3 regions of the Pseudoalteromonas sp. G5_S1_54_S4 genome follow, and region 2 is predicted to be linked to each of the others. Evidence: predicted binding sites of a transcription regulator. Region 2 holds the regulator's gene; each other region holds the start of a gene.

Region 1 (2,279 bases), on a different contig from region 2:
CGTGGGCCAGGTGGAATAAACAATTCGTTGGTTTCGTTACGTTTTTGGTAATCAGACTGTTGTAGCTCGCTAAACTGCGCCATACGTGCTTTTGACTTAGCTTGACGACCTTTAGGGTTTGAACGCACCCACTCAAGTTCTTGTGCAATTGATTTTTGACGTGCTTTTTCAGATTTTTGCTCTTGTTGTAAGCGGGCATCTTTTTGCTCAAGCCAAGAAGAGTAGTTACCTTCCCACGGAATACCTTCACCACGGTCAAGCTCTAAAATCCAACCTGCTACATTATCAAGGAAGTAGCGGTCATGCGTTACTGCCACAACAGTGCCTTCGTAGTCATGTAAGAAGCGCTCTAGCCAGGCAACCGACTCAGCATCTAAGTGGTTAGTTGGTTCATCGAGAATCAGCATGTCTGGTTTTTCAAGTAACAAACGACAAATAGCAACACGACGGCGCTCACCACCCGATAGGTGCTCAATTTTAGCATCCCACTCAGGTAAACGAAGTGCATCGGCAGCACGCTCTAATACGTTATCGATATTATGACCATCGTGCGCTTGAATAACCGCTTCTAATTCACCTTGCTCTTTAGCCAGTGCGTCAAAGTCAGCACCTTCCATTGCGTATTCGTTATACACTTCGTCAAGGCGGTTAAGGGCATGTTTTACTTCACCTACAGCTTCTTCAACAATTTCACGAACTGTTTTGCTTTCGTCTAAAACAGGCTCTTGCGGTAAGTAACCAATTTTAGTGCCTGGTTGAGGGCGAGCTTCACCTTCAAACTCTTCATCAACACCCGCCATAATGCGAAGTAGTGATGATTTACCAGAACCATTTAAACCTAACACACCAATTTTTGCGCCTGGGAAAAAATGCAACGAAATATCTTTTAAGATAGTGCGTTTTGGTGGCACAACCTTAGATACTCGACTCATCGAGAATATAAACTTATCAGGTAAAACCATGGAAGGAGCCTTCAAATAATAATAAAAATTTCAATGCTGTATTGTAGTGGCTCACAGGTGAAACAGTCAACGAATGGCACTGTTTTAAAGTACATATTCAATTTATACAAACCGCGTGAATAAATTTCATTTAGACATCTATACATCTAGAGGTTGATATTTTTGGCATTCTGTTCATAATGAGAGCGTATTAACTCTCGGTTTTTATGAGCAGGAGCTTTAAGAATGCCAATTACAGTAGAAGACGAATTGCCAGCTATTGCACGTTTACGTCATGAAAACGTGTTTGTAATGCCAAAAACGCGTGCAAAAACCCAAGAAATACGCCCTATGCGTTTGGCTATTCTTAATCTGATGCCTAATAAAGTAGAAACCGAAGTACAGTTTATTCGCTTGTTGGCTAACTCTCCGCTGCAAGTAAATGTTGAGCTATTGCGCCTAGATACGCACCGCAGTAGTAGCAACTCAGAGCAACACTTAGATACTTTTTATCGTTACTTCTCAGAAGTAAAAAACAACAACTACGATGCACTGTTAATTACCGGTGCACCGCTCGCACATTTAGAGTATGAAGAAGTAGCGTATTGGGAAGAGCTCAAAGTAATTATTGATTGGGCCGAGCAACATGTAACTTCTACCTTGTTTTCGTGCTGGGCTGCCCACGCGGCTTTATACCACCGTTATAATTTAAAGCGCGATTTAAAAGACAATAAACTCTGCGGGGTGTTTACCCACCAATGCTACTTTGCCCATGGTGCACTTACCCGCGGCTTTGACGATACCTTTTTAGTACCCCACTCACGCTATGGCCACATAGATATTAATAAAATAAACGCCTGTGAAGAGCTGGTGGTATTAGCGGGCTCTGAACGAGTAGGGGCGTATTTACTTAAAAATAAATCGGGCAGCCAAGTGTTTATTACCGGCCACCCCGAATACGATGCCGACAGTTTAAAAGCCGAATATGAGCGCGATTTACAAAAAAGCCCCGATGCGCCAAAGCCTGAAAACTATTTTCCTGATGACGATGCCAGCAAACAACCGTCTAAAACATGGCAAAGCCACGCGTTTTTACTGTTTTCAAACTGGTTAAATTATTACGTTTACCAAACCACACCCTATGATATTAACTTAGTTAGCCAAGACGTAAGGACTAACAACTATGCCGAATAATCCTCAAAACAATAAGCATGAACAGCTGAGCGCTGCGCTCAAACAGCGCATTTTAATTTTAGATGGTGCAATGGGAACCATGATCCAAGCGCATAAGCTTGAAGAGCAAGACTACCGTGGTGAACGTTTTAAAGATTGGCATGT
Region 2 (2,279 bases):
ATACAGCCCCGGTGTCGCAGAACCTGTTCGTGAAATTGCCGCTGATCCAGCAAATGCCTACAAATATACTGGTAAAGGAAATATGGTTGCGGTTATTACTAACGGCACCGCAATTTTAGGCTTAGGTAATTTAGGTCCACTGGCTTCAAAACCAGTTATGGAAGGTAAAGCGCTACTATTTAAGCGTTTTGCAGGGTTAGACTCTATAGATATTGAAGTTAAGCACCGTACTACCGAAGACTTTATTAACACGGTGGCTAATATTGCCGACACCTTTGGTGGAATTAATTTAGAAGATATTAAAGCGCCCGAGTGTTTTGAAATAGAAAAAGCGCTTATAGAGCGTTGTAGCATTCCTGTTTTTCATGATGATCAGCATGGTACGGCTATTGTAACGGCTGCGGGTATGCTAAACGCGCTGGAAGTACAGGGCAAAGCAATTGAAGATGCAATTATTGTATGTTTAGGTGCCGGCGCTGCAGCTGTTGCCTGTATGGAGCTTTTAATTAAATGTGGCGCGTTGCGTGAACATATTTATATGTTAGATCGCAAAGGAGTTATTCATACGCGTCGTGATGACTTGAATGAATATAAGCAATTATTTGCAAACAATACCGATAAACGTACTTTACAAGATGTAATTGAAGATGCCGATGTGTTTGTGGGTGTATCGGGCCCTAATTTATTAGCCCCTGAAGATTTAAAATTAATGGCTGATAGACCCGTGGTATTTGCTTGTTCAAACCCCGATCCTGAAATCGATCCGCAATTAGCACACGCTGCACGTAACGATTTAATTATGGCTACAGGTCGCTCTGATTATCCGAATCAAGTTAATAACGTATTGTGTTTTCCGTTTATTTTCCGTGGTGCGTTAGATGTACGTGCCAGTGAAATAAACGACGAGATGAAAATTGCTGCTGTAGAAGCAATCCGCAGTATTGCTAAAGAGCCCGTACCGGCTGAAGTGCTTACTGCCGCAGGCATCGACAAATTAGAGTTTGGTGCTAAATATATTATACCAAAACCAATGGATCCACGTTTGTTACCACGTATAGCTAAAGCGGTTGCGCAGGCGGCGGTTGATTCAGGTGTGGCACAAATTGATATGCCAGAAAACTACATGGCGTAATTGTTAAGTGTAAATTAGCGCAAAAAAAACCTCAGCATTTGCTGAGGTTTTTTTGTATAAAGACCCTTCTAGTCTTCATTTAAAATAGGCACTTCTAGTCCCATTTCTTGCATTATTTTCTTCACTTCTTCAGGTACTTTTTCTGCGTTATCTTTACGCAAATCATCATCATTAGGCAGCGGTTGCCCGGTAAACGCATGCAAAAACGCTTCGCATAAAAGCTCGCTATTTGTTGCATGACGTAAGTTGTTTATTTGACGACGAGTACGTTCATCAGTTAATACTTTTAATACATTTAGCGGGATCGAAACGGTGATCTTCTTTACTTGTTCGGATTTTTTCCCGTGTTCTGCGTATGGGTGAATATATTCACCATTCCATTTAGCCATAAGATGTATCGTTGCCTCAGATTATAAATTGCTCACACAGCATCAAAGCGTGTAAATATGCGTGAAATTCTATCGGTTTAAAAAAGATAGTCAAATACTAGTTATTTAGCTATCTAGACATTTAAATGTTTTGACATCTTAAATTGCATGCGCTACCTTTTAGACGTCTAAACATCCAAATTAGTAAAGGTAGCGAAAATGAGTGAAAAAAATAAGGCAACAATTGCTGTTCGTAGTGGAATAGAAGCCGACAAACAGCATGGTGCGGTTGTTCCACCGCTTTATTTATCAACAACTTACTCATTTGCTGACTTTGATACAAAGCGTCAATATGATTATGGCCGCAGTGGTAACCCTAATCGTGACATTTTGGCTGAGGCGCTCACGGAGCTTGAAGGTGGCGCTAAAGGCATTATTACCGCAACAGGCATGGCAGCCGTTCACCTAACAACACAATTACTTAATAGTGACGATACGTTAGTGATCCCTCATGACTGTTATGGGGGCAGCTATCGCTTATTTACTTCGCTAGAAAAGCGCGGCTTATTAAAACTAGAAGTGGTCGATTTTACCAAAAGCGACAGTTTGACACGCATCCTTGCTATTAAACCTAAGCTGATTTGGATTGAAACACCTAGCAATCCTATTTTACGCTTAACAGATATTAAAGCGGTAACTGATACAGCTAAACAGTGTGGTGCACTGGTTGCCGCCGACAACACATTTTTATCGCCAGCATTACAAAACCCGATTAAGTT
Region 3 (2,279 bases), on a different contig from region 2:
TGAATTGCTCGAAAAATAAAGCTGCGACAGTAAATCTAATGCGGCTCTGTCTTTTTTCTGAGGCTCCCATGCAGCGCCTTTATACGACACAAGTAGCCAATGACCTGGTAACCCTTCGTTTTGCTCATGCACATATTTTGGCGCTTGTTGAGTTGGCTCTTTTGGAATATCAGCAACATAGTCGCCTTTTTGCCAGTTACCCCAATGCTTTTTAACCATCGCCATGGTCTCTTTTGGATCAACATCACCAACAATCACAAGCGATACATATTCAGGCTTATAAAACTTATCAAAAAACTCTTTACCGTAGGCCATTTGATCAGGCATGGCTTCAATGTCTTCAAAAAAGCCCATAGTAGTGTGTTTATAGGTATGTTTATCGAACGCTTCTTGGCGTACCGCACTTAATAATTTACGAATTGGACTGGCGTTATTTTTTAAGTACTCGCCTTTAACGGTAAGCGCTTCGGTTCTAAATTGCTCTTCGGTGTAGCTTAAATTTTGAAAAATATCAGCTTCAATCTCAAGTACTTTATCAAGATGCTGTTTTGAAAAATTTAAGTGGTAGTTAGTGTAATCGTTAGTTGTGTAGGCGCGGTTATCAACTCCTGAATTTTTTAGAATATCTGAATACACATCTTGCGGAAACTTTTCAGAGCCTTTAAACATCATGTGTTCAAAAAAGTGAGCAAAACCAGTTTTACCCGCTTCCACTTCATTTCGCGAGCCAACAGATACCGGTATTTGTAGCGATACTACATCTGGGTAATCGGTTTTAACTACCATCACACGCAAGCCGTTATCTAGCTCTTCTAATAGGTAATCTTGTGAAAAAACACGCTCATCTGCTTTATTAACTTGTTCTTGTTGAGCTGCTGTTTGCGTGTTTTGACTTTGCTGCATAGCACAACCTGTTAAGGCCAGCGATACCGCTAGGCTAGTTGCCAATAATTTAAATTTCATTGTTATCCCTTTTTAAATTGAGCAATTTTTAAAACATTTACCAAACTAAGTATGCCGTAAAGCAATTAAATATAAGAGCCCTAAGCCTATTAATTATGTAAACAACTGTGTCAGTTATTAACTATGAAAATAATTCACGTTAGTTGAGAAACTTTCAACAAATAAATCTATCTAGACGTCTAAATGGCTGCTATATTAAATCCATCATCACAAATTAAGCTGGAATGAGGATTATGGCTTTATCACTTCAAGAAAAAATACAGGACACCAACCAAGGTGTTTACCTAATTGGCACAACACCTCCAAAAATTGGGACTGATAAAGCGCAATTAAAAGTCATTGCCGAAAAGTTATTAGGCCGTTTACACGAAATTGAATATGACGGTGTGATTATTTATGACATTCAAGATGAAAGCAGCCGTACAGAGCAAGCGCGTCCATTTGCATTTAAGCAAACAGTTGATCCGCGCGAGTACAGTCAACTCTTACGAGGCTTATCTGATCTTGATGTAATTACTTATAAAAGTGTAGCTCAGCGCGGTGTGAGTGAGTTTAAAGCGTGGTTAGATGAAACTAAAAATGACTACGATTTAAAAAACGTGGTGTTAGTGGGCAGCCCATCATCAGCAGGTGATATAAAGCTGAGCTTACCGAATGCCTATAAAACACTGGCAGAGCAGTCTGAAGATTTCTTTTTAGGTGGTGTAACCATTGCTGAGCGCCATGCCAATAAGCGCAACGAACACCAACGCTTAATAGAAAAAACAGCACAAGGGTGCCAGTTTTTTATCTCTCAAGCCGTTTACAATGCACAAGCAACCATAGATTTAATAACCAGTTATGCGCGCACATGCAAAGCACAAGGCCTGACACCTAATCGAATTATATTAACCTTTACGCCTTGTGGTGGTGAAAAAACCTTAGAGTTTATGCAGTGGCTAGGCATCTCAGTGCCAGAGGCAACTAAATGGCGTATGCTTGATTCGGAAAATACATTAAGCGAATCGGTGCGTATTTGTCGCGAAAACCTCGACTCAATTTTAAAAAGCTGTGCCCACTTAGGTGTGCCGCTGGGTTTAAATATTGAAAGCTTAACCAACCGTAAAGAAGAAATAGACGCATCAATTAACTTATACCGTTTATTAAAAGCAACAATGGAACTCAACCTAGCGGAGAAACTAATAGCTTAATTGCGGGGTTCGGGGTTCGGGGTTCGGGCAACAATAATAAGCGACATAGAATAAGCCAGTTCAAGTAGTTAGCTTCGTTTATTTTAATAAGTACTAACTTGAACTGTCAGGTTTAAACTGTAGGAC

The links. The regulator MetJ, encoded in region 2, represses methionine synthesis genes. The targets are predictions, from matches to a motif close to TAGACGTCTAGACGTCTA.
Region 1: a site for MetJ is predicted at 1,094-1,111, ahead of ACTRWE_RS03935 (homoserine O-succinyltransferase). Genes of this name have one in related genera too.
Region 3: a site for MetJ is predicted at 1,136-1,153, ahead of ACTRWE_RS16890 (methylenetetrahydrofolate reductase). Genes of this name have one in related genera too.

The regions. Positions count from the first base shown of each region.
Region 1 is NZ_JBQKUL010000006.1:9,440-11,718, reverse strand. It holds gene ettA (energy-dependent translational throttle protein EttA) at 1-962, opposite strand, end outside; gene ACTRWE_RS03935 (homoserine O-succinyltransferase) at 1,188-2,135, shown strand; gene ACTRWE_RS03930 (homocysteine S-methyltransferase family protein) at 2,125-2,279, shown strand, end outside.
Region 2 is NZ_JBQKUL010000005.1:64,550-66,828, forward strand. It holds gene ACTRWE_RS03535 (malic enzyme-like NAD(P)-binding protein) at 1-1,132, shown strand, start outside; gene metJ (met regulon transcriptional regulator MetJ) at 1,201-1,521, opposite strand; gene metB (cystathionine gamma-synthase) at 1,720-2,279, shown strand, end outside.
Region 3 is NZ_JBQKUL010000058.1:1,517-3,795, reverse strand. It holds gene ACTRWE_RS16895 (M16 family metallopeptidase) at 1-963, opposite strand, end outside; gene ACTRWE_RS16890 (methylenetetrahydrofolate reductase) at 1,197-2,153, shown strand.